4 regions of the Mesorhizobium sp. 113-3-3 genome follow, and region 4 is predicted to be linked to each of the others. Evidence: predicted binding sites of a transcription regulator. Region 4 holds the regulator's gene; each other region holds the start of a gene.

Region 1 (7,475 bases), 640 kb from region 4:
ACGACCGAGGGCCGCACCGGCATGTCGGGTTTGAAGTCGGGCCAACGGGTCGACGGATCCTCATAGTAGGACGGGCGGCCGAAACCTTCCCAATCCTCGCCGCCATCGCCCGGATGCTGGACCGCGACGAAAGCGGTTTGGTCGTCGGGCGCAAACAGTGGGCCGCACATTTCCGCGCCGATCGGCACGCGGAAGAACAGCTTTGAGGTCGCTCGCGCGGCCCCCTCCGTGTCGACCGCCCACAGGCCATCGGTGCGGCCCGTGGCCTTCGGACCCTGGCCGTCTGTGGCGACCCACAGGCGCCCGGCCGAATCGACCGCGCAATTGTCGGGCATGCCGAACCAGCCATTGGCCGTCGTCGCCGTCGAGAAGGTGGCGCCGACATCGGCAACCGAGGGATCGCCGCATTTCAAAAGCACCTCCCATTTGCCCTTTGCGGCGGTGAAATCACCGTCGGTCTCGGTGATCTCGATGATGTGACCGAAGGCATTTTCGGCGCGCGGGTTGGCGGCGTCGACCTGGTCGGCCTTGCGCTTCGAATTGTTGGTCAGCATGACATAGACCTTGCCGTTGACCCCGTTGGGCTGGATGTCCTCGGGCCGGTCCATCTTGGTGGCGGCGAGCAGATCGGCGGCGCGCCGCGTCTCGATCAGCACGTCGGCCTGGCTGCCAAAGCCGTTTTCCGCCGTCAGCGGCCCCTGGCCGAAGACGATCGGCAGCCAGTCCACCGTGCCGTCCTCGGCGAATTTGGCGACATGCAGCGTGCCGTCGTCGAGCAGGTCCTTGTTGGCGGCATGGTCGTTGGCGTTGAACGTGCCCTTGGTGACGAATTTGTAGACATAGTCGAAGCGCTCGTCGTCGCCGAGATAGAAGACGACGCGGCCGTCCTTGGCGACGATCGATTCGGCGCCTTCATGCTTGAAGCGGCCCATGGCGGTGCGCTTCCTCGGCGTCGAATTCGGATCGTTGACGTCGACCTCGACGATCCAGCCGAAGCGGTTGGGTTCGTTCGGCTCCTTGGCGAGATTGAACCGGTCGTAATGCGCGCCCCATTCATAGGCGCCTTCCGGAATGCCGAGCCGCTTGTAGTTGGCGGCTTCCTTGTGGCCTTCCGGCAGTTCGCCGGAGAAATAGCCGTGGATGTTCTCCTCGGCCATCACATAGGTGCCCCACGGCGTGACGCCGCCGGCGCAATTGTTGCAAGTGCCGAACACTTTTGTGCCGGACGGGTCGGCATTGGTCTTGACGCGATCATGGCCGGCGACCGGACCAGATAGCGCCATTTCGGTGGTCGAGGTGATGCGGCGGTTGTGCTTGCCGTCGCGCACCACTTGCCATTTGCCACCTTGCTTGCGGATCTCGACGATGGTGCCGCCATGCGCCGCCATCTCGACATCGACCTGCTCCTTCGAGAGCGGGGCGACCTCGGCCTTCGTCTTCCCGTCCTTCTCGACGATCGAAACGATGCCCGGGAACATCAAATGCGGGTTGGTGTATTCGTGGTTGACCACGAGCAGGCCGTGCTCGGCCGAGCCGTCGATCGCGATGTAGCCGACATAGTCATTGTTGTAGCCGAACTGCCTGGCCTGTGCCTCAGCCGACTGTTTCGTCGGGTCGAACTCCGGCGAATCGGCAAACAGCGGATCGCCCCAGCGCAACAGCACGTCGGCGTCGTAGCCCGGCGCGACATGATGCCTGTCGTCGATGCCGGCCTGGAGCTCGTCGAATTTGAAGGCCGAGCCTTCCGCGGCGCGGGCATCGTCGGCGGCGGTCAAGGCCAGCGGGCCGACGGTCGCGGCGATCGCCGAGACGGCGAGCGATCCCTTCAGGAACCCCCGGCGTGAGAATCGCGCGGCGATGATCTCGCCCATGGTGCGGTTTTCGGTGGGGTTGATGGCCGGACCGTCGTTTTCCTCGAGCAGGCTGGTGCGGAATCGGGTGTCGGAGGAGCGATGTTCGGTCATGAGGGGCCTCTGGCTTTGGAGTGGCTGGAGCTTTTGTCGCCCTTCGACCCCTACAGCCGGCTGATCACATTTTCGTGACATCATACCTGCCCCGACGCTCCGGGCGAGGCGGATGTCACCCGTGATGTCGGACTTTAGTCCAACCTTGCGCTTGCAAAGGTCCTGGAGGACAAACGCAACGGTCGGAGGTCGCTTCCGGCCAATACATCTTTCGGCGATGTTGCGGGTTGCAACGTTGGGGTGGGCGCGCCGGCTCAATCGACGGAGATCATGATGCACGGATCGATCACGGCCCGGTGTGGCCGGCTGACGCTCGTTTCGGCGGCTGCCCTGGCGTTGACCATCATTCCCTATCGAATTGCCCTGCACCACTCCAACCCCGGAATCGACGCCGCGTCGGCACAGGCCGCCAGTGGCGGCAATGGCGGTGGTAACGGTGGCGGCAATGGCGGTGGCAACGGCGGCGGTAACGGCGGTGGCAACGGCGGCGGTAATGGCGGTGGCAACGGCGGTAACAGCGGCGGCGGTAACAGCAGCAGCAGTGGCGGTAGCGGCGGTAACAGCAGCAGCGGCGGTGGTAGCGGCGGTAACAGCAGCGGCGGCAATGGTGGTAACAGCGGCAACGGGAATGGAAACAGCGGCAATTCCGGAACGGATGGCAAAGGTGACAACTCGGCATCCGGCAAGGGTCAGAGCGACAATGGCGTCAGCCATGTCAACGTCTCGACCGGCGACAAGGTCGAGGTGAGCGGCAACAAGATCACCGTCACGCATCCCGACGGCATCACCGAAAAGATCGAGAACGGCCGTTTCAAGATGAAGGATGCGCTGGGTCGCACGATCATCGACCGCCGAGCCACGCCGGCCGACGTCAGCCGGCTAAAGGCCTTGTGAAACCGGCCAACAGGCAACGGCCGGTTTCACATGTCACCTCCGCCGCCCCCGGCGGAGGTGACATTTCCTTGTCCGGGCCTCGCGCGGTCCCGCAATGGCCTGGCTCTTTGTTTTGACGCAATTCCCCAGGGAAAGCGCTACGCGCTTTTCCCGGAAAAACCGCTTTCCTGGAGTTGCTCTAAGAGCGGCTTCTGTCCCGGTCGCGCAACTCGCGCATCATGAGCGCCGCTTCAGTGCGGTTTCGCACATTGAGTTTCGACAGCACCCCGGTCATGTGGTGCTTGACCGTCTTCTCCTGCAACTCCAGGCGCAAGGCGACCTCCTTGTTGGAGAGCCCTTCCGCCACCAGCCGCAGGATTTCCGTTTGCCGTTCGGTGAGTTGCCGCAACCGGTCCGTCACGCCGTTGGTGGCTTGCGGGGACTGGAGATCGGAAAGCAGCCGCGCCGACAGCGCCGGCGAAAGATAGCTCTCGCCGGCCGCCACATTGCGCAGGATGTCGGCGAGCGCGCGCGATCCGACACCCTTGAGGATATAGCCCTGCACGCCTGCGTTCAGCGCCGTGGTTACATCGGCATTGGTCTCCGAGACAGTCAGCATGACGATCCTCTGGGCGGGATGGTCGGCAAGGATGCTTGCAACCGCGGACAGGCCGCCGCCCGGCATCGAGATATCGAGCAGCAATATGTCAGGGCGCACCGTTGAGGCGATGCGTTCGGCATCTTGCGCTGTCGCGCCTTCGCCGACGATCTCGAAACCTCCGATCTCCGACAGGCTGCGCGTCACGCCTTCGCGAAACAGCGGATGATCGTCGACAATAGCGATACGGATAGCCCCAATCATGCTTGCTCCTCGACCGAAAGACTGATCACCAATCGTGTGCCTTGCGCTCCCGTCAAGGTCTCGAACTGGCCGCCAATGCTTTCGACCCGCTCCCTGAGACCGGCGAGCCCCAACCCGTCGACCCGCGCCGGGTCGAAACCCGGCCCGCCGTCCGACACTTCGACAAAAAGCCTGCCATTCTTCATCCCGGCCCGCACCGTCTGATCCTTGGCCCGCCCGTGGCGATAGGCATTGTTCAGCCCTTCCTGCACGAAACGATAGATGCTGATCTTCTCGGAAGCGCCGAGTTCAGGCAAATGCCTGGGCAGTGTGAGCGTCACCGACGTTCCCGTCCGGCGCTCATGTTCATCGACGGCCAGCCGCAATATGTCCGTTGCCGCGGCCGTTTCTATCTGCGGCAAGACGAGACCGGTGCAGATACCGCGTATTTCGCGCATCGCATCCTCCAGCGTCTTGCGGATCATCGCGACCTCGGTCGCGCGGTTTTCGCCCCAATTGCCGTCGCCGGAGAATACCGGGCTGTCCATGCGCAGCGCCGCCAGGGCCACGAGTTGCGCCGGTCCGTCATGCAGGTCGGCGCCGATCCGGCGCAGGTATCGTTCGTTGAGGGCGGTGGCCCGGCGGGACGCCCGTTGCACACGCTGCCGCAAGGCGCTGTTTTGCGTCACCAGCCCCTGCAACTCGGACACCTGGCGGCGCAGCGCTCCGCGCTGATCGTCGATGGTGCGGCTCGCGCGCAGCACGATGCTCGACAACAGCAGAAAGGCCGTCAAGGTGGTGCCGGCCACGATCAGCCAGCTCGACAGCAGGGCGGAGGCCAGCGTGGCTTTGAAATCGGTGGCGACCTCGAAGAATTCGGTGACGGCCACCACCTCGCCGGACCAGGGTTCGCGCACGGGGTTGTAGATCTCCAGCAACGGCACGCCGACGGTCCGCTCCTTGACTTCGTCTCCATCGAAAACATCGAATTGCGCGGTGACGTTGCCCTGGAAGGCGGACCGGAGACTGTCTGTCAGATCGAAGCGGCGGCCGATCAAGGTCGCGTCCTTGGCATAGAGCACGGTGCCGTCGGGGCGCCAGAGCCTGAACGAGACCAGGCGCTTGCCGAGCGCGCCCTGGCCGAGCGTCTCGTCGAGCGCCTGCTTGGCGGAATCGCTGAGCTCCTCCCTCTTGCGCAGGTCCGGCAGCAGCGGCGCGATCACGCTGTCGACATAGAGCGCCGTCGTGGCGGCCGAATTGCGGATGACGCCGTCCCGGATCTGCGACGTCACCCAGGCGCCCACCACCAGCATGACGGCCAGAAGGCCAAAGCCTCCGGCAACGAGGAATTGCAGGGCAAGGGAAAGCTCGCTCCAGCGCCGCGTCAAGTTATGCAGAATACGAATCATGAGCCCCTGACCGCCCCTCCATCGATCAGCTAGGCGATATCGGCACATTGAGCCTCAGTCTTGCCGTTGCCAAGACCTTCGTTAGAACGAGGTCGCTTGACGTCTCGAAGCGCTTGCGAAACAAGGTCCGCGGCACATGCGGCGGCAGCCGCTTCGAGGGGGATGGGACGTTGAGTTTTTCGGGACTGCTGCAGCTTGGCTTTTCGACGGTGATCTTCCTTCTGGCGGCAACCGCCGCCAAGCAATGGGGACTGGCGCCGAGCCTGGGCAAGATCCTGTTGACGCTGGCGCTCTATTCGCTGGGCAATCTGATCATGCTGCGGCTGATCCGCGAGTTCGGCATGTCGGTGTCGTTCAGCCTTTCGGCAGTCATCCAGCTGGTCTCGGTCAACGTCGTTGCACTGGTGTTCTTCGGCGAGCGCGTCAACGCGCTGCAGGCCACCGGCATCGTGCTGGCGATCGCCGCCGTGGCGCTGATCACGCTCGGACCCTATCTGCAAGGGCGCTGATCCAGATGAGGACTGCGATACCGTTGTGATGAAAGACACCGCAAACACCCTGTTCAACCGCATCGAATTCCCGGTCCTGCTGGCCGGCCTGGTCATCGCCGGCGGCCTGTGGGGCTTCGAGGAGCTGATGGAGGTGGCGCGGGCAACCGCGCCGCACGCCTTCGACACCGAAATCCTGCTTGCCTTCCGCCAGGCGGGCCAGCCCGGCATTCCCTTAGGCCCGCCATGGCTGGAAGGGGCGGTGCGCGACATCACCAGCCTCGGCAGCGCCAGCGTGCTGGTGCTGATCACGGCGGCGATGATCATCTATCTTCTGTTGATCCGCAGGCCGGGGACCGCGCTTCTCATCTTCGTCGCCGTGGCCGGCGGCCAGGTGCTGTCGAGCCTGCTCAAGGTAGGGGTCGACCGGCCGCGGCCCGAGCTCGTTTCGCATCTGGTCAGCGAGACGTCGCTTTCCTTCCCGAGCGGCCACGCCATGCTTTCGGCGGTGACCTACCTCACGCTCGGTTCTCTCGCCGCGCGCTTCCTGCATGGAAGGGCGACGAAGATCTACGTCTTGTCGCTGGCCGTGCTGACCACGGTGCTGGTCGGCGTCAGCCGCGTCTATCTCGGCGTCCACTGGCCGTCGGATGTGCTGGCCGGCTGGTGCGCCGGCTTCGCCTGGGCGATGCTGTGCTGGCTGGTGGCGCGCGCGTTGCAGCGCCGCAAGGTGGTGGGCGACGATGCCGATGGCGCCTGACTGCACTCCAGCCTTGTGCTCAGATCAATCTGTTGATGAGGTGTCCACCACAGCCTGCCAGGGCCAGAACCATCGACAGCAAGCACGCCGATGTCATCAAGGTCTTGAAAACAGTCAACCGCATTACCCCCTGCCCCAGATGGACGACACCCTAGCTCGCAATCCCCGGAAAGTATCGGAAAATGGACAACCGGGCATGAGGGTTACGCCTCAGACATTCATATTGATGCTTGAAACATCATGACAATGGTATTATACCTTACTACTGCAGACTCAGACATGGGTTCCGACCAATGATCACTGCCGCACAGATGCGTGCCGCAAGGGCCTTGGCCGGCATCGACCAGAAGACGCTCGCTGAGCGCGCAGGCGTTTCGCTTCCAACCATCCAGCGCATGGAAGCGAGCGACGGCGTGGTTCGGGGCGTGGTCGATACGCTGATGAAGGTCATCCAGGCGCTCGACGAGGCCGGGGTGGAGTTGATCGGCGAGAACCAGGCCAGCGAGCGTGGCGGCAGGGGCGTGCGCCTCAAACCCGCCGTGCCGCCAGATCCCAGGGCTGAGCCGGCATAAGTCGCGACGGCGACCGCCGACACTCCTGCCGACGATCCCGCCGCCTTCATGTGCGGAAGGCAGTCCATGGATCAGACACGGCAGGCAGCGCATCAACCGACCCACAAGTCGGTCAACAAATCCACCCATCGGTCGGCCCAAAAGTCGGCAAAGCCGACATTTGCCGAACTGTTCACGCCGAAGCTGGTGACTGTCTGGCGCGAGGGCTACCACCTGCCGCAGTTCAAGGCCGACTTCATGGCCGGGCTGACCGTCGCCATCGTCGCGCTGCCGCTGTCGATGGCGATTGCGATCGCTTCGGGCGTGACGCCGGAGCGCGGCCTGTTCACCGCGATCGTCGGCGGTTTCATCGTCTCGGCGCTCGGCGGCAGCCGCTTCCAGATCGGCGGCCCGGCCGGCGCCTTCATCGTGCTGGTGGCGGCAACGGTGCAGCGCGAAGGTGTCGACGGCCTGCTCCTGGCGACGATTATGGCCGGCGTGTTCCTGCTTGCCATCGGCTATCTCAGGCTTGGCACCTACATCAAATTCATTCCCTACCCAGTGACGGTCGGCTTCACCGCCGGCATTG
Region 2 (7,475 bases), 3.2 Mb from region 4:
GTGAGATCGGTTTCATCGGGCGCGAACATGGGCACGAACAGCGTCGCCGGCGTCCCGGTCGCCGCCGCGGTGTCGTCGATATTGTAAGGATAAGGCCGCGACTCGACACAGCCGCCCCAGGAAGCGACGTTTCCATAGGTATAGTTGTAGCCGCTTTGCCAGGTCTTGCAGGAGCCGTTGGAATAGGTCGAGGTGCATTTGAACTGCGCCACGTAGGTGGCCGAGGCCGTGCGCTTCATCTGGCTGTAGATGGAGAAGCGGGTCAGCGGCTGGTCCTTCTGGGTTGCGTCCCAACCGGTGCCCTTGGCGTACCAGACGCCGGCGATATTCTGGGCGTACTTGGTGGACGAATAGGTCGAACTCATGCTCGCCCAGTCGAAATTCTCATGATGGATCGGTGAAATCCCGGTGGTGTCCATCCAGGATGCCGAGGCGTTGCCGGGGCCAACATTGACCGACGCGGCGAAGGGAACCAGGCTGAACTGGACCGGCTTGGTGACCTGCTTCATCATCTGCGCCTGGCCAGCCAACTGGTCGACCAGCTGTTTGGCGGCATCCTTGAGGAGGTCGAACCGTACCTTGTTGGATCCTTTGCCGAGTTCCGTCATCGAGCCGGAATTGTCGAGCACCAGCGACACTTCCAGCGTATTCTTCAGGCGGACTTCCGAGCACGCGCCGAAGCTGATGTCGCTGTTGGCGGTGCTGCCGCCCACCAGCATTTTTGCCGTCGGCAGGAAGTAGGGTTTGTAGGTCAAGGTACTGCAGAGCTTCAAGGTGCCGCCGCCCGCGTTGTTGTTGGGCAGCGTCACGGCCAGCGTGGTGTTGGCTGGATCGATATGCGCGAGATTGGCTTCGAAGAAATTCTTGGCATACGCCTTGGCGTCGGCGTCGCTGGCGCCGGCAACGATCTGCTGGGCAGTGGCGACGCCGGCGGCGTCCAGGGCGTTCAAGGCATTTTGTCGCTGGCGCGTCATTTCCGTATAGTCGACGCCGAGCGCCAGGCCGCCCATGATTGGTACCGTGGCGAGGACCGTCATGAGTGCATAATTGCCACGCCGATCGCTTCCGAATCTCCGGATCATTGCACCAAACTACCCCCGCCAAATCGATTATCGGTCGAGACACTGTCATAAATCGTTAAATTTCAGGTTGCCGTAATATGTCCAAGATCGAGCCGGGCTTTCAACGCGCGTTAACCAAACGCTGTACAGTCGCGGTTTTGGCCGCCGGCGGATGCTCCCGATCGGGCGCGCGGGTGGCCTTCGCGCCGATCTCCCGGTGAAAGCTGGTGACAGCATGGATCGGTTCGGATAATTCGAATCCGCTGCGGCGAACCGTCGGCCACGGCACTCGCAACGCTCATATTGAAGGAAACGGCATGGCGAATTCGCCTGACATCGTCGGCTCGCTCGAAGACGTCTGCAAAGCCTATTCGGCAATTCTTTGCGATGTCTGGGGCGTGGTGCACAATGGCGAATGGCATTTTCCGGCGGCCGCGGCGGCGCTGGCCAGGGCAAGGGCTGCCGGTATTCCCGTTGTTCTCATCACCAATTCGCCACGCCGCAGCGCCGATGTCGTGGCCCAGATGAGTGTGATCGGTGTTCCGCCGTCAGCCTACGACCGTGTCGTGACCTCGGGCGATGTGACCCGCGACCTGATCGCCGAAGGTCCACGCAAGATCTTCCACATCGGCGCCGACCGCGATCTCACCCTCTATGACGGTCTCGATGTCGAGCTCGTCGAGGAATTCGAGGCCGCCGGCGTCGTATGCACCGGACTGTTCGATGACGAGGTCGAGAAGCCTGAGGATTATACCGACCTTTTGCGCCGGTTGCGGGCCAGGAACCTGCCGTTCATCTGCGCCAATCCCGATATCATGGTGGAGCGGGGCGAGCGCATCATCTGGTGCGCCGGCGCCCTGGCGCGCGACTATGCCCAGCTCGGCGGCCGCACGTTGATCGCGGGAAAGCCCTACGCACCGATCTACGATCTCGCGATGAAGGAGGTGGCGGAGGTGCTTGGCCGGCCGGTCGAGCGTTCCCGGATATTGGCCATCGGCGATGGGATGATGACCGATGTGAAGGGCGCGGCCGACAATGGTTTCGACGTTCTCTATGTCTCCGGCGGCATCCATGCCCGCGACTACGGCGATGCATCCCGGCCGGATCCGGCCAAGCTCGGGCTCTTCCTGGAGCGGCACGGCTATCGTCCCGTGGCCGTCATGGTCAGACTGCAGTAGGTGGTGATGGTAGGCTTCCAGCATCTCACCGCGACGGCGCCACTGCCCGCCGACTTGCGTGGCGGCGTTGTCGCGATCGGCAATTTCGACGGCGTCCACCGTGGCCATCAGGCGGTGCTTGAACGGGCGCTGGCCGAGGCTGTGCGGCGTGACGTGCCGGCCCTGGTGCTGAGCTTCGAACCGCACCCGCGGAAGGTCTTCAGGCCCGACATGCCGTTGTTCGTGCTGACGCCGCCGCCGATGAAGGCGCGGCTCTTGTCCTTGCTGGGCTTTGCCGCGCTCGTCGAGCAACCGTTCACGCGCGACTTTGCCGCGCTGTCGGCGGAAGCCTTCGTCACCGGCGTGCTGGAGAGGACGCTCGGCATCACCCACGCCGTGACCGGGTTCGATTTCCATTTCGGCAAGGACCGCCAGGGCGGACCGGCCTATCTGATGGCGGCCGGCGAACGCCATGGCTTTGGCGTCACGCTCGTCGACGCTTTTCGCGACGAGGGCGCGGAGGTGGTTTCGTCAAGCCGGATCCGGGCTTTGCTCTGCGATGGCGAGGTGGCCGAGGCTGCCGGCCTGTTCGGCTATCGCTTCACGGTCGAGGCTGAAGTGATCGGCGGCCAGCAGCTCGGCCGCACGCTGGGCTTTCCTACTGCCAACATGAGGCTTTCACCGGAAGCGACTCTGAAGGAAGGGATTTATGCCGTCCGCTTCCGCCGCGCCGACGGCACGTTGCATGATGGTGTAGCCAGCTTCGGCCGGCGCCCGACCGTCGACGACAATGGCGCGCCGCTTCTGGAAACCTTCGTCTTCGATTTTTCCGGCGATCTCTACGGCGAGACCTGCGAGGTCTCGTTCTTCGGCTTCCTGCGCAGCGAGATCAAATTCGACGGCCTCGATGCATTGGTGGTGCAGATGAAGCGCGATGAAGCCGAGGCGAGTGCGCTGCTCGCCGGCGTCAAGCCGCTTTCGCAGCTCGACGCGGCCATTGCTTTCTGACTTACTTTTTCAGCGCCAGTCCGATCGCGATGAAGCTCCAGCCCTGGAAGATCAGGTCGATCGCCAGGAACAGTCCGAGCACCCACAGGCTGTTGACCGGCCAACCCATGGCGATGATCAGGCCGGCAAGCACGCTGATGAGGCCTGCCGCGACGATCCAGCCCCAGCCCTGTTCCGGACGGTGGCTGTAGCCGACCCAGGCCCGCAGCGCGCCGGAGGCGACGAGCGCAACGGCCAGCAGGAAGGTCAGCACCGCCGAGGCCAGCAGCGGATTGTCGAAGGCGAAGAAGCCAGCGATGGCGTAAAGCAGCCCGCTGAGCAGCCAGTAGAAGAAGCGGCTCCAGGTCTTTACCCCGAAAGCATGGAGGATCTCGATGATGCCGGCCATCAGCATCAGCCAGCCGACGACATAGACCGAGGCGACCGTGGCGATGAACAGATTGCCAAAGGCAATGCCGCCGAAGATCAGCAAAAGCACGCCGAGCCCCACAAACCATCCCCATTTGTCCCGCGTCCGGCCGATCGCGTCTTTCAGGGCATCGCCTTGCAAGGTCATGATCCGTCTCCCTTCACATCTGGCCGCGCATCCTGCGGTTGAAAGGAAGGTAATCCCAATGGCACTACCCGTCCAGCGCGGTGGCTATTGCAAAGGCGCCGCGAAGCTGGTGTCATCCGGCTTTGCATCAGGGAGGTATGACAATGAAGCGATCCCACGGACTCGCCCTGTTTTCCTCAACTCTCGCCCTGTTCGCTGCCACTGCGGCTTGCGCACTCGCAGCACAGCCCGGCGATCCGCCGGATGGCATCGCCAAGATAGAAACGGTGGTCGTCATCTTCGCCGAGAACCGCGCCTTCGACAATCTCTATGGCCATTTTCCCGGTGCCGAAGGCATCGACAAAGCCAGCCAGGAAAGCCTGCAGCAGCGCGACCGTGACGGCTCGGTGCTGTCCGAACTGCCGCCGGTGTGGGACGGGCTGACCGCCAAGGGCGTCACGCCGCCGGTGACGCAGGCGATGACCGAGCACCTTCCAAACGCGCCGTTCACCGTGAACGACCCGAAGGGTTTCAACGTGCCGCTCAGCGTCACGACGCACGATCTCTGGCATCGCTATTACCAGAACCAGATGCAGATCAACGGCGGCAAGAACGACATGTTCGTTGCCTGGGCCGATTCAGGCGCCATGCCGATGAGCAACTGGGACGCTTCCAAGACCGACATGTGGGCGGTCGCGCAGAAATACGTGCTGGCCGATCATTTCTTCATGGGTGGGTTCGGCGGCTCGTTTTTCAACCACCAATGGCTGATCTGCGCTTGCGCGCCTTACTACGCCGATGCCGACAAGAGCCCGGCCAAACCATCGATTTCGGTGACGGATGATAGCGGCACAGCGCTGAAGATCGCCGACAATTCGCCGAAATCGGCGCGCGACGGCATTCCGAAATTTGTCTCCGATGGCAATCTGACGCCGGACTTCCACGCGGTGAACACGATGCAGCCGCCTTACCAACCGAGCGGCAACGATCCGGCGCCTGGCGGCGATAGGCTCCTTGCGGATCCGTCCAAGCCCACCACGCTGCCGCCCCAGACGGAGCCGACCATCGGCGACATGCTTAGCCTCAAGCACGTCACCTGGGCATGGTATTCGGGCGCCTGGCAGTACACGCTCGACCATGGCAACAACGCGCCGGTTCCGAATTTCCAGTACCACCACCAACCGTTCAACTATTATGCCAATTACGCGCCCGGCACCGAAGCCAGGCGCGAACATCTGCGTGACGGTGGGCTGGGCGGCGTTAGCTTCATCCAGGCGATCGACGACGGCGCCCTGCCACAGGTTTCCTTCTACAAGCCGCAGGGCAATCTCAACGAGCATTCCGGCTATGCCGACATCCAAGCCGGAGATCGCCATATCGCCGACGTCGTCGCCCATCTGGAGAAAAGCCCGCAATGGCCGCATATGCTGGTGGTCGTCACCTATGACGAGAATGGCGGCATCTGGGATCACGTAGCTCCGCCCAAGGGCGACCGCTGGGGGCCTGGCTCACGCGTCCCCGCCATCATCGTTTCGCCCTTCGCCAAGCACGGCTATGTCGATCAGACGCCCTACGACACGACTTCGATCCTGCGCTTCATCACGGAGCGCTTCGAACTGCCGGTGCTGCACGGCATCGTGGTTCGCGACAGGGCCGTTGCGGTGCATGGTGAACCGCCGCTCGGCGATCTTACCACCGGGCTCGACCTCAATTGAAGGCCCGTGTCGGAAGGAAAGCGATGAACGCTGACGGGATCGTCGCCCTTGTCACCGCTGCCGGTATCGAGCTTACCGACCGCCGCCGCAACGCCAGGGGCGACGGCTGGTCGCTAAGCTTTGCCAACGGTGCGACGGTGGAGGTGGGCGACGACGGATCGGTGCGCATTGCGGGCAAGGGCAGCAAGACCGTGAGAGGGCTGCTGGACCTGCCGACCGCGCCGCGCCGCGCCTGATCCGGCGTGGCCGGACACAAGGTTGGCCGACGCAACTGTTACGGATGTTAAGTCAAATTTTACCGAACTGGCGCCATGGCTTGAGCGATGCCGGGTGTTTGTTCCGGCGTGTTTCGCGTAAGGGGTATCGATGCGTATTGTCCGGGCGATTCCGCTGCTTCTGACCGCCGCCTTGCTGGGCGCCTCCGCGGCCGAGGCCGGTGACGGTCCCTTGGGCTGGCTGTCCGGCGACTGGTATCTGACGGTTGGCGCCACTGGCCTTGTCGCGCCGAATTTCGAGGGCGGCAAGAAATACATGCTCAGCGCCCAGCCCATCATATCCCTGGGCAAGGCCGGCCCCCAGGCACGCTTCACTTCGCGCAACGACAACATTTCGCTGGCGTTGGTCGATGATGGCGGCGTTCGCGCCGGCCTGACCGGCAAGTTCCTGTTTTCGCGCAGCAGTGACGATGAGCTCAAGGGGCTCGATCCTGTCCGCTGGGGCGGCGAAGTCGGAGGCTTCTTCGAATTCTATCCGACGGACTGGATGCGCGCGCGTGCCGAATTGCGGCATGGCATCCGTGCTCACAACGGCTTTGTCGCCGATATCGCCGCCGACGCCTTCTACGATGTGACCCCAACCGTCAGGATTTCGGGCGGCCCGCGCGTGTCCTTCGCTTCGGCCAACTATTTCGACGCCTATTATGGCGTCAATGCGCAGGAAGCCGTGGCCTCGGGCCTGAGCCAGTACAATCCTGGCGGCGGCCTGAAATCCGTCGGCTTCGGCGGCGCGGTGACCTGGAAGGTGACCGATCCGATGACCGCCAGCCTGTTCGGCGAATATTCGCGCCTGGAGGGGCCGGCGGCCGATTCCAGCCTGGTCAGGGAGCGCGGCGACCGCAACCAGTTCATGGTCGGTGTGTCGACCACCTATCGCTTCGACTTCAAGATGTAGGCGAATCGAACGAGACGCTTTATTCCTGCGTCCATCTCCGCTAAAAGCCACGCCATGATGAGCTTTTCGCGCCTTTTCGCGATCGCGATACGAATTACTGGCCCGGTGTTCCGGGTGGCCTGAGCGCCGCCGGAACCGCCGGGAGTTTCGCGCGCGCCCCTCGCGCTTTTTTCAGAACATCGACGCATATCGCCCAAAAGTGGGTCCGGTTTTGGGAAAACGATAGGCGTCAATCAAAGACCTCAACGCCCGGGCTTTGTGCCGACGGGGCTACGCAGATGGCAGATCAATGACCGACACTGTTGAAACGATCGACTATTCCAAGACGCTTTATTTGCCGCAGACGGATTTCCCGATGCGCGCCGGCCTGCCCGAGAAGGAGCCGGTGCTGGTCAAGCGCTGGCAGGACATGGACCTCTACGCCAAGCTGCGTGAGAGTGCCGCCGGCCGCACGAAATACGTGCTGCATGACGGCCCGCCCTACGCCAACGGCAACATCCATATCGGCCATGCGCTGAACAAGATCCTCAAGGACGTCATCACCCGCTCGTTCCAGATGCGCGGCTACGACTCCAACTACGTGCCCGGCTGGGACTGCCACGGCCTGCCGATCGAATGGAAGATCGAGGAGCAGTACCGCGCCAAGGGCAAGAACAAGGACGAGGTGCCGGTCAACGAATTCCGCAAGGAATGCCGTGAATTCGCCGCGCACTGGATCTCCGTGCAGGGCGGTGAGTTCCAGCGGCTTGGCGTCATCGGCGACTTCAAGAATCCCTATACGACGATGGCTTTCCACGCCGAGTCGCGCATCGCCGGCGAGCTGTTGAAA
Region 3 (7,475 bases), 320 kb from region 4:
CAGGGTCTCTGCCTCAACCTGCCGGTCGGCCTCAATCTCAACCTGCCGATCTACAAGCGCATCTCCAAGAACATGTTGATCTCCGGCGCGCAGGAGAAGACCCAGGCCGACCGCCAGATTGCCGATCTGCGCATCAAGACGCCGACACGCCATGCGCTGGCCTCCAGCCTGTCGGGCGGCAACCAGCAGAAGATCGTCATCGGCAAATGGCTGGCGCATGGCGCCAAGCTGTTCATCTTCGACGAGCCGACCGTCGGCGTCGATGTCGGCACCAAGGCCGAGATCTACCGCCTGTTCGGCGCGCTCCTGTCGAAGGGCGCCGGCATCATCCTGATCTCGTCCTACCTGCCGGAAGTCTATGAGCTGGCCGATACGCTGCACGTGTTCCGCCGCGGCAAGCTGGTGGCGACACACGGATTCCGCACCGCCGATCACGAGGAAATTCTCACACAGGCGCTCGCCGAGAAACAAGAAAAGCTGGGAGGAAAGATATGAGCACCGAGGCGATTCCTGCCGAAAAACCCAAGCGCAATTACAACGCCCTGTTCGGGCTGACACTGCTGGCGCTGCTGGTGCTGCTCTGGGTGATCTTGTCGCTGTCGACATCGAGCTTCGCCTCGGCCAACAACATCTCGAACCTTCTGCGTCAGGGTTCGATGATCGCCATCCTGGCGGTCGGCCAGACCTTCGTCATCATCACCGGCGGCATCGATCTGTCCGTCGGTGCGGTGGTCGGCTTCGCCACCGTCATTGCCGCGATGCTGATCAATGCCGGCATACCCGTCTTCCTCGCCATCCTGATCACGCTTCTGGTCGGCGTTGCGATCGGCCTGTTCCACGGCTTCGGCATCGTCAAGATGGGCCTGCCGCCCTTCATCATCACTCTGGCGACACTGACGTCCTTGCGCGGCATCGGCCTTCTGATGACCAACGGCAACTCGATCTCCATCAACAATGATGCCTTCCAGGAGTTCTCCCGCAACTCCTTCCTCGGCGTGCCCAATCTGTTCTGGATGGTGATCCTGGTCGGCATTCCGGCTTATATTTTCCTGCATCACAGCCGCTGGGGCCGCTACCTCTTCTCGGTCGGCTCAAATGCCGAGGCCTCGCGCCTGTCCGGCGTCAATGTCCAGCGCACCATCTACATGGCCTACACGCTGTCGGGCCTGTGCGCGGCCTTTGTCGGCGTGCTCCTGGCCTCGCGCATCGGCATCGGCAACCCGACACAGGCCGAGGGCTGGGAACTGCAGGCGATCGCGTCCTCGGTCATCGGCGGTACTTCGCTGTTCGGCGCGGTCGGCTCGGTGCATGGCCCGCTGCTCGGCGCCTTCATTCTCGCCACCATCAACAACGGCGCCAACCTGCTCAACGTCAACGCCTTCTGGCAGCGCATCATCACCGGCGTGCTGATCATCGTCATCGTCTATTTCGACGGTCTGCGCCGCCGCGGCGGCAAGTGACCACTGCTGAAATCGATCTCCGGCCCGGCGTGAAGACGGGTCGGAAACCCAACTGGACTGAAACATGAAAGCCGTTGTCTGCCGCTCGCCCGGGGAACTCGTCCTGGAAGACCGCCCCGCGCCCGGCGCACCCGCTGCCGGCTGGGCGCTGGTCGCGGTCAGCCATGTCGGCATCTGCGGCACCGACTACCACATTTTCGAGGGCAAGCATCCGTTCCTCGCCTACCCCCGCATCATGGGCCATGAAGTCTCCGGCACCGTGATCGAGACGGGCGAGGGCGTCGACCTTGCCATTGGCGAACCGGTCGTCATCAACCCCTATCTCTCCTGCGGCAAATGCATCGCCTGCCGGCACGGCAAACCGAATTGCTGCGTCAGGATCGAGGTGCTGGGCGTCCATCGCGACGGCGCCATGTGCGAACGCATTCTTGTCCCGGCGCAGAATCTCTATCCGGCCAATGGCCTGTCGCTGGCCGACGCCGCCGCCGTCGAATTCCTGGCCATCGGCGCGCACGCTGTGCGTCGCGCCCGCGCCGATCCCGGCGCCCGCGCGCTTGTCATCGGCGCCGGCCCGATCGGTCTCGGCACCGCCATCTTCGCCCGCATCGCCGGGCTCGACGTAACGCTGCTCGACATGAGCAGTGAAAGGCTCGCCTTCGCCGAAACCGAACTCGGCTTCCAGACACTCGACGGGTCACGTGGCGCGGTGCCCGACCTGGTCAGGGAAGCGACATCAGGCGAAGGCTTCGACGTGGTCTTCGATGCCACCGGCAACACCCGGTCGGTGCAGTCGGCCTTCGCCCATGTCGCGCATGGCGGCACACTGGTGCTGGTCAGCGTCGTCAAGGACGACATCGTCTTCTCCGACCCTGAATTCCACAAGCGCGAAATGACGCTGGTCGGCAGCCGCAATGCACTGCGTGCCGATTTCGACCATGTCGCAACCTCGATCCGCAACGGCGCCGTGCCCTTGGCCAAGCTCGTCACCCACCGCACCACGCTTGCCGGCACGCCCAGCGATCTCGCGCGCTGGGCGCACGAGAAATCCGGCCTGATCAAGGCCGTGATCGAGATCGGATAGTCGGCAGAAGCCGGCTCACAGCGCCGACAGTTTCAGCTCCACCCGTTCCGCCGGAAAGCGCGACTCCGAAAACTGGATCGGTTGGCCGTCGGGCGTGGTGTTGACGGCCACCGTGACCAGCACGATGGCGCCCGGCTGCAGGTCGAGGTCGACGAGATCGGCCGCATCGGCATGGCGCGCCGACAGCACGGTCGATTGCCTGAGATAGTCGTCTATGCCGAAGCGGGCCAGCGACGCAGTGATCGAGCCGGTCTCCGCCATCGCCTTGTCGATGCCGGAAAAGCGCCTGGCATCGAACCAGCCGGCAGCGCGTGACACAGGCCGTCCATCGGCCTCACCGCGTGTCTCCAGCCGGATCACCTCGGCGCCCCTGACCAGCCCAAGTCCCTCGGCGACGCGCTGGCTGGCCGGCTCGACCGATGAGGCGAGCAGCACGATGTGGCGTTCCGAGGTCTGTCCCTGCAGGCCCGTTGAAAAGCGCGTGCGCGCGCCGATCGGATAGGACAGCCGCTTGCGCGACAGGACGAAGGTGCCGCGTCCCTGCTCGGCCCGCAGCACCCCTTCCTGCACAAGCGCCGATATGGCGCTGCGCACCGTGTGACGGTTGACGCCATAGCGCTCGGCCAGTGCCACCTCCGGCGGCAGCGCGGCATTCTCGGCCAAATCCCCGATGGCGATTGCCTGCAGGATCCTGTCGGCAATCTGCCGCCACAGCGAAACGCCGCTGCGCCGCTCGATGCTGTCGGCTTCCTGTCGCCCGATCATGAATTGCCCCCGTCCATCTGGCCCCTGTCATCCACCCGTCATGGACTCGCGCTACGTAGTATGTATAATTTGTATAGTTGTCTATATCAATAGACAAATTTAGCAAAGAGGAATGCTACCGATGCGAGGACAGGAAGCCCGCGACCAGGCCGAACGCAAGGCCGCCATGGCGACGCTGGCGCAAGCGAGCGGCGACGACATCGTCCGGCTCTGGAACGAGGCCGGCCTGCCCTCGCAGGCCGAGCTGCTGCGCGGCCCCGAGACCGGGCTGGTGACGTTGCGCGGCCGCATCGGCGGCGGCGGCGCGCCGTTCAATGTCGGTGAGGCGACCGTCACCCGCGCTACCGTCCGGTTGCCGTCGGGACAGGTCGGCCATTGCTACGCGCTTGGCCGCGACAAGCAGAAGGCGAAGCTGGCGGCGATAGCCGACGCGCTGTGGCAGGACCCTGCCCGACGCGCCGAGGTCGAGACCAGGCTGATCGCGCCTTTGAGGTCGGCGCTCGCCACTGCCCAGGAAAAACGTCGCGCCGAGACGGCGGCAACGAAGGTGGATTTCTTCACCATGGTTCGCGGAGAAGACTGATGGATATCGCAGCGCAATCGATCGAGGGCGGCTTCGCCGACCCGGTGTTCAACGCCCAGACAGTCTTCCGCGCGGTCATGGATGCGATGGCAAGGCCGGGCAGCGTGCAGCCTTTGCCGGCCTTGGCCCGCCCACCCGCGCCGCTCTCGGGAACTGCTGGCGCCGTGGCATTGGCGCTGTGCGACAACGACACGCCGCTCTGGCTCGACCCCGCCTTGCACACCTCCGCCGCGATCGGCTCATGGCTTGGCTTCCACACCGGCGCGCCGCTCGCCAACACGCCTGCCGACGCGCATTTCGCCTTCGTCGCCACGCCTGCCGAGATGATGGCGCTCGACGGCTTTTCTCAGGGAACGCAGGATTATCCCGACCGCTCGACCACCCTGATCCTGCAGGTCAGCGATTTCACTTCAGGCGTTCCCCTGCTGCTCGAAGGCCCCGGCATCGAAACCAGCGCCACGATCGCGCCGGCGCAGATGCCGCGTCACTTCATCGAGCAGTGGAAGCAGAACATCCAGCGCTTTCCACGCGGCGTCGACATCATCCTCGCTACGCCGGAAGGCATAGCTTGCCTGCCGCGCACCACGCGCATCAAGACGATGGGGGCGTAAGATGTATGTCGCGGTAAAAGGCGGCGAAGCCGCAATCGCCAACGCCCACAGCCTGCTTGCCGACCGCCGGCGCGGCGACCGTTCGGTGCCGGCACTGCGCCTCGACCAGATCGTCGAGCAGCTGGCGCTCGGGGTCGACCGGGTGATGAGCGAAGGCTCGCTCTATGACCGTGAACTCGCAGCACTCGCCATCGTCCAGGCGTGCGGCGACATGATCGAGGCGATCTTCCTGGTGCGCGCCTATCGCACCACGCTGCCGCGCTTCGGCTACACCAAGCCGATCGACACCGGCGCCATGCTGGTCGAACGGCGCGTCTCGGCGACCTACAAGGATCTGCCCGGCGGCCAGTTGCTTGGGCCGACCTTCGACTACACGCACCGGCTTCTCGACCCCGAGCTTGCCGCCGGCGCCGATGTCGCCGAGCCCTTGCGGCGCGAGACGGAAGCGCAGGCCATGCCACGCGTTTCGGCGATCCTCGCTCGCGAAGGGCTGATCGAACCGGACGGCGAGATGCCGGGGGATCATGTTCCCGGCGACATCACCCGCGAGCCGCTGGAGTTCCCGATGGCGCGCGACATCCGCCTGCAGGCGCTGTCGCGCGGCGATGAGGGTTTCCTGCTGGCACTCGGCTATTCCACCCAGCGCGGCTATGCCCGCAACCATCCCTTTGTCGGCGAGATCCGCATCGGCGAGGTCGAGCTGGAACTCGACGTCCCCGAACTGCCCTTTGCAGCCCCCCTCGGCACGGTGCGGGTCACCGAATGCCAGATGGTCAACCAGTTCAAGGGCTCGGCCAAGGCGCCGCCGCAATTCACCCGCGGCTACGGCCTCGTCTTCGGCCAGAGCGAGCGCAAGGCGATGGCCATGGCGCTTTGCGACCGCGCCCTGCGCGCCTCCGAGCTCGGCGAGGACATTGTCGCCGCCGCCCAGGACGAGGAATTCGTCATCTCGCATTCCGACAACGTCCAGGCGACCGGCTTCGTCGAGCATCTGAAACTGCCGCACTATGTGGACTTCCAGGCCGAACTCGACCTGGTGCGGCGCATGCGCGCCGAATACGAGGCACGCGAAAACCCCGCCAAGATCGACGAGAAGCGGGAGGCAGCGGAATGATCGAAGGCCTGTCCCACCTGACCTTCATCGTCCGCGACCTCGACCGGATGACCGCCATCCTGACCGAAATTTTCGACGCGCGCGAGGTCTATGCCAGCGACGCCGAGCAGTTCTCGCTGTCACGCGAAAAATTCTTCCTGATCGGTGACCTCTGGATCGCCATCATGCAAGGCGAGGCACTGCCGGAGCGCAGCTACAACCACATCGCCTTCAAAATCGATGACGCCGATTTCGACCGCTATGCCGAGCGCGTCGGCAGGCTAGGCCTCGACATGCGCCCGCCGCGTCCGCGCGTCGAGGGTGAAGGCCGTTCGATCTATTTCTACGACGACGACAACCACATGTTCGAACTGCACACCGGCACGCTCGAAGAGCGGCTGACGCGCTACGCCAAGGGATTTGAGGTCGCATCATGACCGACATCGCCACCTACAACTTTGCTTATCTCGACGAACAGACCAAGCGGATGATCCGCCGGGCGATCCTCAAGGGCATCGCCATCCCCGGCTATCAGGTGCCGTTCGCCTCGCGCGAAATGCCGATGCCTTATGGCTGGGGCACTGGCGGCGTCCAGGTCACCGCCTCGATCATCGGCCCCGACGATGTGCTGAAGGTCATCGACCAGGGCGCCGACGACACCACCAACGCGGTCTCCATCCGCGCCTTCTTCAAGAAGGTCGCCAACGTCGCTGTCACCACCGACACCGCCAGCGCCACCATCATCCAAACCCGCCACCGCATCCCCGAGCATCCGCTGACCGCGGGCCAGGTGCTGGTCTACCAGGTGCCGATCCCCGAGCCGCTGCGCTTCCTCGAACCGCGCGAGACCGAGACGCGCAAGATGCATGCGCTGGAAGAGTACGGTCTCATGCATGTCAAGCTCTACGAGGATATCGCCAAGCACGGCCGCATCGCCACCACCTATGCCTATCCGGTCAAGGTCGAGGGCCGCTATGTGATGGACCCCTCGCCGACGCCGAAATTCGACAATCCCAAGATGCACCGCTCGCCCGCGCTGCAGCTGTTCGGCGCCGGTCGCGAAAAGCGCATCTACGCGGTGCCGCCCTTCACCGATGTCGTCAGCCTCGACTTCGAAGACCATCCGTTCGAGGTCCAGACCTTCGACCAGCCCTGCGCGCTGTGCGCGGCCGAGAATGTCTATCTCGACGAGGTCATCCTCGACGATCATGGCGGCCACATGTTCGTCTGCTCCGACACCGATCACTGCGAGAAGCGGCGGGCGGATGGCCATCGCGGCCACCTTGCCCCCGAGACCCATCCTGCCTCGGAAAAAATGGAGCCGGCACAATGACCGACGAACCGTTGCTGCGCGTCTCGGCGCTTTCCAAATTCTACGGCTCGCGCGTCGGCTGCGACAACGTCTCCTTCGACCTGTGGCCGGGCGAAGTCCTGGCAGTCGTTGGCGAATCCGGTTCCGGCAAGACGACGCTGCTCAACTGCCTGTCGACGCGTCTCCTGCCGTCTTCCGGCACCGCCAGCTATCGCATGCGCGACGGCCAGTTCCGCGAGCTCTACCGCATGAGCGAGGCCGAGCGCCGCTTCCTGATGCGCACCGACTGGGGCTTCGTCCACCAGAACCCGGCCGACGGCCTGCGCATGACGGTGTCGGCCGGCGCCAATGTCGGCGAGCGGCTGATGGCGGTCGGCGACCGGCACTACGGCAGGATCCGCGCCACGGCCGTCGACTGGCTGTCGCGCGTCGAGATCGAGCAGGACCGCATCGACGACGAGCCGCGTGCCTTTTCCGGCGGCATGCGCCAGCGCCTGCAGATCGCCCGCAACCTCGTCACCGGTCCACGGCTGGTGTTCATGGATGAGCCCACCGGCGGCCTCGACGTCT
Region 4 (7,475 bases):
ACATAGCGGCCGAAACGCGTGCGCTTGGTGATGAAGGTCATGATGATGCCCACGGCCACCGCCATCAGCACCGGTATGGCAATGCCATGCGCGATGTACAGCCCGCCTTCGGGAACGGTGATGCCGTTCTGCTGGGCGTACTGGCGCACGATGCCGATCGGCCATGGATAGGAATTGGCGATCCAGACCGCGCCAAGGATAGCGGCGCAGGCAACCACGCCAAGCAAGGTCTCGGCCCAGACGGGGCGCAGCGGAAAGTGGAACCGCTTGCGCTGCGACCTGCCGTTGAGCAGCATGAAGGCGACCGCCACGCAGGCGACGACACCGACGATCCAGCTGGCGGTGGCGCCGATCGAGCCGCGTGGTCCGCCGCCCATCAGCTGGAAGGTTGTGTCGAGCGGCGCGACCGTGCGCCCGCTGGTGATCAGCCATGCCATGCCGCGCCAGACGAGCAGGCCGCCCAGCGTCACGATGAAGGCCGGAACCTCCATATAGGCGATGATGAAGCCCTGGAATGCGCCGATCAGGAGACCGAGCGCCACGCCGGCGGCCAGCGCGATGATCCAGAGCCAGGGATTTCCAAGCTGGAAACCGACGACGCGGATGAGGAATTCGGCCTGCGCCACGCCCATGATCATGCCGATCACGCCTTCGACGGATCCGACCGAGAGGTCGATGTTGCGCATGACGATGACCAGCACCATACCGGTCGCCATGATCGCGACCGACGAGGTCTGCACCGACAGGTTCCACAGATTGCGCGGCGTCAGGAAAAGCCCGCCCGACAGGACATGGATGCCGACCCAGATGATCAACAGCGCGCCGACCATGCCGAGCATGCGCGTGTCGAGTTCGGTCGCCTTGAGGAACCGCCCAACGGCGCTGAGTTCGGATGCACGCGCCCTGTCCGCTGCAGTGCTGCCGACCGGTTGATTAGAGGTCGTGTCGGTCATGCTATCCTCCCACCGGTTTACCGTCTGGCGCGGGTGCCGGAACATGGATGCTATTTGCTTTCCGCGGTCATTTGAAGCGGGAAGCCCTTGGGAAAACGCCGCGGCTTTTGGGCCGCGGCGTCGATGTCGAACAATCTTGCGCCGTTTAGTTGCAGGCGGCGACGCTGCCGGCGGCGACGCCCGCGCAGACTTCGTCCTTCTTGATCCAGCCGGCGTCGATGACGACGTTGAGATTGTCCTTGGTGATGGCGACCGGGGTCAGGAACAGCGACTTGACGGTGTTGCCGCCAGGCGTCGTGAAGTCCTTCACACCGGCGATGTCGGTCATCTTCTTGCCGTCGGCCAGCTGCGAGGCGATCTCGGCGGCATTCTTGCCGAGTTCGCGCGCGTCCTTCCACACCGACACGGTCTGGGTGCCGAGCGCGATGCGGTTCAGCGCGGCATGGTCGCCGTCCTGGCCCGAAACCGGCACGGTGCCGGCAAGACCCTGCGCCGTCAGCGCCGCGACGACGCCGCCGGCGGTGCCGTCATTGGCCGCGACCACCGCGTCGACCTTGTTGTCGTTGGCGGTCAGGAACTGCTCCATGTTCTTCTGGGCGTTGGCGGGCAGCCAGCCGTCCGTATAGGCCTCGCCGACATTCTTGATCTTGCCGCTGTCGATGGCAGCCTTCAGCACTTCCATCGAGCCCGCGAACAGGAAGTCGGCATTCGGATCGGCGCCCGAGCCCTTGATGAAGACATAGTTGCCTTCCGGCTTGGCCTTGAACACCGCGCTCGCCTGCAGGCGACCGACTTCCTTGTTGTCGAAGGTCAGGTAGAAGACGTCCTTGTTCTCGATCAGGCGGTCATAGCCGACGACCGGAATGCCTTCGTCCAGCGCCTTCTGCACGGCCGGGCCGATGGCCGAGGCATCCTGCGCCAGGATGATCAGCGAATTGGCGCCCTGCGAGATCAGGCTTTCGACATCGGTGAGCTGCTTTCCGGGATTGGACTGCGCGTCAGCGGAAATGTACTTGTCGCCGGCGGCCTCGATGGCCTTCTTCATGGCGGCCTCGTCGGTCTTCCAGCGCTCTTCCTGGAAGTTGGACCACGAAACGCCGATGACCTTGTCCTTCGCCTGCGCGACCGACGCAAGCGTCAGCGACATGGCGACACCCGCCAGGATGGCGGTTGTGAATCTCTTCATAATATTCCTCCCTGCGCCGCGTATGGCGCGACCAAACTGGCCCTAAGGCCGGCACAGAGGCTCTATTTTTTCGAGCCTCGAAAAAACACTGGTCTAACACCGGAACGCTGTCAACAACGATTCTGATGGATTTTGATGCCCTTCCGAATTTTTTTCGAGCCTCGGAATAAATAAATGACAGGACGGGCCGCTTCTGCCAGTATTTGACCGTGTCGCGCGGCGTTCGAGGGACCGGAGGAGCCGCGGCGACCGGGAGGATATGGAAAAACATGTCGGTCGGAATCCGTCACGACGATCTGCGCCGGCGCAACCGCGCCATGGTGATCACGGCCGTGCGCCGGGCCGGCCGGCCTTCGCGCACCGAGATCGCGGCGACCACCGGCCTCAGCCATTCGACCATATCGGCGATTTCCTCCGACCTGATCGGTGAAGGCATCCTGGCCGAGGGCAAGCCGAGCGAGGCCGGCGCGCTCAAACGCGGCAGGCCGCAGGTCGGCCTTGGCCTCAACCCGGAGGCCGCGGCTGTCATGACCGTGGTGCTGTCGCTGAATTTCCTCTCCGTCGCCGTCATCGACTATGCCGGCCAGGTGATATCGGAGGAACAGCGCCGGCTGGACACGCTGACCATGTCGCGCGAAGCGCTGATCGGCGAATGCACGGCAATCGTGCGACGGCGGCTCGAGGATCCCGACATCGACGTACGCAGCGTCGCCCGCATCGCGCTGGCGATCCAGGGCATCACCGACACCGAAGCCCGGGCGATGCTCTGGTCGCCGATCACGCCGCAGACCGACATCGCCTTCGCCGACATACTCGAAGCCGAGTTCGGCATCCCCGCCACCATGGAAAACGACTGCAACATGATGGCGGTGGCGCTGCGCTGGCGCGATCCCGAGCGCTACCGCGACGACTTCATCGCCATCCTTTTGTCGCACGGCATCGGCATGGGGCTGGTGCTGAAGGGCGAGCTGTTCACCGGCACCCATTCCTCGGGCGGCGAGTTCGGCCACATGATCCATCGGCCGGGCGGCGCGCTCTGCCGCTGCGGCCGCCGTGGCTGCGTCGAGGCTTATGCCGGCAACTATGCCATCTGGCGCAACGCCAGGCAGCTCAGCGAGGACACCGAGCCGGTGGCCGATGTCAGCGACGCGCAGATGCGGGCATTGGCCGCCACGGCACGCGAACGGGACGGGCCCGAGCGCGAAGCCTACCGCAAGGCCGGCGAGGCACTTGGCTACGGCCTCGGCAGCCTGTTCGCGCTGATCGATCCCGCGCCCGTCGCCATGGTCGGCGTCAGCGCCGCCGCCTTCGACCTGATCGAGCCGGCACTGCGCGAGGCGATCGCCCAGACCGCTGGCGGCCAGCACTCGAAATCGATCTCCTTCGACACCGAGCCGAACGAGCTGCCGCTGATCCGCGAAGGCTGTGCCATGCGCGCGCTGACCTTCGTCGACCAGGAGATTTTCGCGCCGGGCGTGCAAACGAAAGCGGGCCTTGCCGCCAAGAAAAACGTCGCCTGAATCAGGTCGCTTTCAATCTTCCCTGATCGCGTAGCCAGCGCCGCGAATGGTGCGGATGACATCCGGCATGCGGCCATTGTTGACCGCCTTGCGCAGCCGGCCGACATGCACGTCGACAGTGCGTTCGTCGATGTAGATCGTCTCGCCCCAGACATTGTCGAGCAGTTGGCTGCGCGAGAACACGCGGCCGGGGTGGCGCATCATGAATTCGAGCAGGCGGAATTCGGTCGGTCCGAGCCGGATCTCGCTCTTCTTGCGATAGACCCGGTGCGATTCGCGGTCGAGCACGATGTCGCCGACCTTGAGCACGCTGGACAGCACTTCCGGCTTGGCGCGGCGCAGCAGCGCCTTGACGCGAGCCATGAATTCCGGCGTCGAGAACGGCTTGACCAGATAGTCGTCGGCGCCGGTGGACAGCCCACGCACACGGTCGCTTTCTTCGCCCCGCGCGGTCAGCATGATGATCGGCAGCCGCTCGGTCTCGGGCCGCATCCGCAGGCGCCGGCAGAGTTCGATGCCGGACACCGCCGGCACCATCCAGTCGAGCACCAGGAGGTCGGGCACGTTCTCCTGCAGGCGGATTTCGGCTTCGTCGCCGCGTGTCACCACCTCGACCTGATAACCTTCCGATTCCAGATTGTAGCGGAGGAGCACGCCGAGCGGCTCCTCGTCCTCCACCACCATGATGCGTGGTGCGATCATCGCTTGGTTACCCCTGCGCTCAGGCCGCCGGCGCCGACATCGCCGTCTCGTCCTGCTTTGGACGGTTGGCGGGCAGTTGCGTGCCGGTCAGGACATAGTACGCGTTCTCGGCGATGTTGGTCACATGGTCGCCGATGCGTTCGAGATTCTTGGCGCAGAACAACAGATGCGTGCAGGCCGTGATGTTGCGCGGATCCTCCATCATATAGGTCAGCAGTTCGCGGAAGACGGAGGTGTATTTGACGTCGATGCGTTCGTCGTCGGCGCGCAGCTTCGCCAGTGCGGCGGCATCGCGCGCCGCATATTCCTCGATCACGCCCTGCACCTGGATCAGCACCAGCTGCGCCATGGCGTCGATGGAATGCGACAGGTCGCGCGGCGTGGAGCTGAGGCCGACGGTGCCGACGCGCTTGGCAATGTTCTTGGCAAGGTCGCCGATGCGTTCGAGATCGCCGGCCATGCGGATCGAGCCCACGACATGACGCAGATCGTCGGCCATAGGCTGGCGCTTGGCGATCAGCGTGATGGCGCGGTCGTCGAGCTCGCGCTGGCGCGCATCCATGATGGCGTCGTCGGAGACCACGCGCTGGGCGAGCGCATTGTCGGAATTCAGCAGCGCCTTGGTGGCGCCGCCGACCATCGAGCCGGCGAGATCGCCCATGTCGCTGATCAGCCTGCTGATCTGTCCGAGATCCTCGTCGAAGGCTGCGACTGTGTGTTCGGCCATGATCCTGGTCCTCGTATGCGTGCGATCAGCCGAAGCGGCCGGTGATGTAGTCTTGCGTGCGCTTCTCGCGAGGCGACGTGAAGATCTTCTCGGTTTTGTCGAATTCGACCAGTTCGCCCAGATACATGAAGGCCGTCTGCTTCGACACGCGCGCGGCCTGCTGCATGTTGTGGGTGACGATGACGATCGTGTAGTCGGCCTGCAGCTCGTCGATCAGTTCCTCGATCTTGGCGGTCGACAGCGGGTCGAGCGCCGAGGCCGGCTCGTCGAGCAGGATGACTTCCGGCTTCACCGCCACGGTGCGGGCGATGCACAGCCGCTGCTGCTGGCCGCCCGACAGGCTGAGGCCGCTGGCGTTGAGCTTGTCCTTGACCTCGGTCCACAGCGCCGCGCGCTTCAGCGCCTGCTCGACACGGCCGTCCATCTCGGCCTTGCTGATCTTCTCATAGAGCCTGACGCCGAAAGCGATGTTCTCGTAGATCGACATCGGGAACGGTGTCGGCTTCTGGAACACCATGCCGATCTTGGTGCGCAGCAGGTTGAGATCCTGCGAGCGGTCGAGAATGTTCTGGCCGTCGAGCAGCACCTGGCCCTCGGCGGTCTGCTTGGGATAGAGCTCGTAGATGCGGTTGAAGACGCGCAGCAGCGTCGACTTTCCGCAACCCGAAGGGCCGATGAAGGCGGTGACGCTGCGCTCGGGCAGCGACAGCGTGATGTCCTTCAGCGCCTTCGACTGGCCGTAGTAGAAGTTGAGGTTCTTGACCTCGATCTTGGCCTTGGTCACCGCCTCGGCGGCGATCGTCATGTCTGGAGACAACATCTGGCTCATTTGTCCTCTCTGCGTCCGGTCAGGCTGCGCGCAAAGATGCTGAGCGCGAGAACCGTCAATGTGATGATGAGTGCGCCGGTCCAGGCCAGCTGCTGCCATTCCTCATAGGGACTGAGAGCGAACTGGAAGATGGTGACAGGCAGGCTGGCCATCGGCGCGTTGAGATTGCTCGACCAGAACTGGTTGTTCAGCGCCGTGAAAAGAAGCGGTGCGGTCTCGCCGGAGATGCGCGCGATCGCCAGCAATATGCCGGTGACGATGCCCGAAAGCGCGGCGCGATAGGCAACCGAGCGGATGACCACCCAGCGCGGCGCGCCGATCGCGGTGCCCGCTTCGCGCAAGGCGTTCGGCACCAGGTTGAGCATGTCCTCGGTGGTGCGCACGACGACGGGGATGACCAGGATGGCAAGTGCCACGGCACCGGCGATCGCCGAGAAATGCCCCATCGGCCGCACCATCAGCTCATAGACGAACAGTCCGATGATGATCGACGGCGCCGACAGAAGAATGTCGTTGATGAAGCGCACCACCGTGGTGAGCTTCGAGAAGCGGCCGTATTCGGCCATGTAGGTGCCGGCCAGCACGCCGATCGGCGTGCCGACGATGATGCCGATGATGGTCATCACGATGCTGCCGTAGATCGCGTTGAGCAGGCCGCCGGCATCGCCGGGCGGCGGCGTCATTTCCGTGAAGACCGAGAGCGAGACGCCGGCCAGGCCCTTGTAGAGCAAGGCGCCAAGGATCAGCGCCAGCCAGGCAAGGCCGATGCCGGCCGCGACGACGCACAGCGTCATCATCACGCCATTCTTGCGCTTGCGGCTTTGGTGAAGCGATGCGGCTGTCGACATCGGTCAGGCTCCCGTGCGGGCATCGATGCGCATCAGCATGTAGCGTGCGATGGCAAGGATCAGGAAGGTGATAACGAACAGGATCAGGCCGAGCGCGACCAGCGAGGAGGTGTAGAGATCGCCGACGGCTTCGGTGAATTCGTTGGCGATCGTCGCCGAGATGGTCGTTGCCGGCGCGAACAGCGACGTCGAGATGCGGTGCGCGTTGCCGATGACGAAGGTCACCGCCATGGTTTCGCCGAGCGCGCGGCCCAGAGCCAGCATGACGCCGCCCATGATGCCGATGCGGGTATAGGGAATGACGACCCGGCGCGTGACCTCCCAGGTCGTGCAGCCGATGCCATAGGCCGATTCCTTCAGCACCGACGGCACCGTATCGAAGACGTCCTTGGTGATCGAGGTGATGAACGGCAGGATCATGATGGCCAGGATCATCGCCGAGGTCAGCAGGCCGATACCATAGGGGGGACCGGCGAACAGGCCGTTGAGGCCCGGAACGCCGTGGAACACGCTGATGATGAAGGGCTGCACCGTCGTCTGCAGGAACGGCGCCAGCACGAACAGGCCCCAGATGCCGTAGATGATCGACGGGATGCCGGCCAGCAATTCCACCGCCATGCCGATCGGGCGCCGCAGCGGGCGCGGGCAAAGCTCGGTGAGAAAGATGGCGATGCCGATGCCGAGCGGCACGGCGATCAGGATGGCGATGG

The links. Region 4 encodes PhoB, which activates phosphate uptake and scavenging genes when phosphate is short. Its sites were predicted from a motif close to TGTCATNNANCTGTCAT; they were not measured.
Region 1: JG746_RS04220 (PhoX family protein) is a predicted target of PhoB. The motif match lies at 2,028-2,044, and genes of this name have one in related genera.
Region 2: JG746_RS23470 (acid phosphatase) is a predicted target of PhoB. The motif match lies at 3,909-3,925, and genes of this name have one in related genera.
Region 3: phnF (phosphonate metabolism transcriptional regulator PhnF) is a predicted target of PhoB. The motif match lies at 3,332-3,348, and genes of this name have one in related genera.

What each region holds. Positions count from the first base shown of each region.
Region 1 covers NZ_AP023243.1:895,004-902,478, reverse strand. The annotation lists gene JG746_RS04220 (PhoX family protein) at 1-1,964, opposite strand, end outside; gene JG746_RS04215 (hypothetical protein) at 2,238-2,858, shown strand; gene JG746_RS04210 (response regulator) at 3,037-3,699, opposite strand; gene JG746_RS04205 (sensor histidine kinase) at 3,696-5,087, opposite strand; gene JG746_RS04200 (hypothetical protein) at 5,258-5,596, shown strand; gene JG746_RS04195 (phosphatase PAP2 family protein) at 5,625-6,335, shown strand; gene JG746_RS04190 (helix-turn-helix domain-containing protein) at 6,629-6,907, shown strand; gene JG746_RS04185 (SulP family inorganic anion transporter) at 6,974-7,475, shown strand, end outside.
Region 2 covers NZ_AP023243.1:4,777,217-4,784,691, reverse strand. The annotation lists gene JG746_RS23490 (TadE/TadG family type IV pilus assembly protein) at 1-1,082, opposite strand, end outside; gene JG746_RS23485 (TIGR01459 family HAD-type hydrolase) at 1,379-2,239, shown strand; gene JG746_RS23480 (bifunctional riboflavin kinase/FAD synthetase) at 2,246-3,226, shown strand; gene JG746_RS23475 (HdeD family acid-resistance protein) at 3,228-3,782, opposite strand; gene JG746_RS23470 (acid phosphatase) at 3,926-5,476, shown strand; gene JG746_RS23465 (hypothetical protein) at 5,500-5,712, shown strand; gene JG746_RS23460 (MipA/OmpV family protein) at 5,843-6,646, shown strand; gene ileS (isoleucine--tRNA ligase) at 6,936-7,475, shown strand, end outside.
Region 3 covers NZ_AP023243.1:1,855,989-1,863,463, reverse strand. The annotation lists gene JG746_RS09055 (sugar ABC transporter ATP-binding protein) at 1-495, shown strand, start outside; gene JG746_RS09050 (ABC transporter permease) at 492-1,460, shown strand; gene JG746_RS09045 (zinc-binding alcohol dehydrogenase family protein) at 1,525-2,541, shown strand; gene phnF (phosphonate metabolism transcriptional regulator PhnF) at 2,557-3,306, opposite strand; gene phnG (phosphonate C-P lyase system protein PhnG) at 3,428-3,889, shown strand; gene phnH (phosphonate C-P lyase system protein PhnH) at 3,889-4,500, shown strand; gene JG746_RS09025 (carbon-phosphorus lyase complex subunit PhnI) at 4,502-5,614, shown strand; gene fosX (FosX/FosE/FosI family fosfomycin resistance hydrolase) at 5,611-6,030, shown strand; gene JG746_RS09015 (alpha-D-ribose 1-methylphosphonate 5-phosphate C-P-lyase PhnJ) at 6,027-6,926, shown strand; gene phnK (phosphonate C-P lyase system protein PhnK) at 6,923-7,475, shown strand, end outside.
Region 4 covers NZ_AP023243.1:1,535,362-1,542,836, reverse strand. The annotation lists gene JG746_RS07450 (sugar ABC transporter permease) at 1-953, opposite strand, end outside; gene xylF (D-xylose ABC transporter substrate-binding protein) at 1,099-2,139, opposite strand; gene JG746_RS07440 (ROK family protein) at 2,409-3,659, shown strand; gene phoB (phosphate regulon transcriptional regulator PhoB) at 3,672-4,361, opposite strand; gene phoU (phosphate signaling complex protein PhoU) at 4,381-5,088, opposite strand; gene pstB (phosphate ABC transporter ATP-binding protein PstB) at 5,114-5,917, opposite strand; gene pstA (phosphate ABC transporter permease PstA) at 5,914-6,765, opposite strand; gene pstC (phosphate ABC transporter permease subunit PstC) at 6,769-7,475, opposite strand, start outside.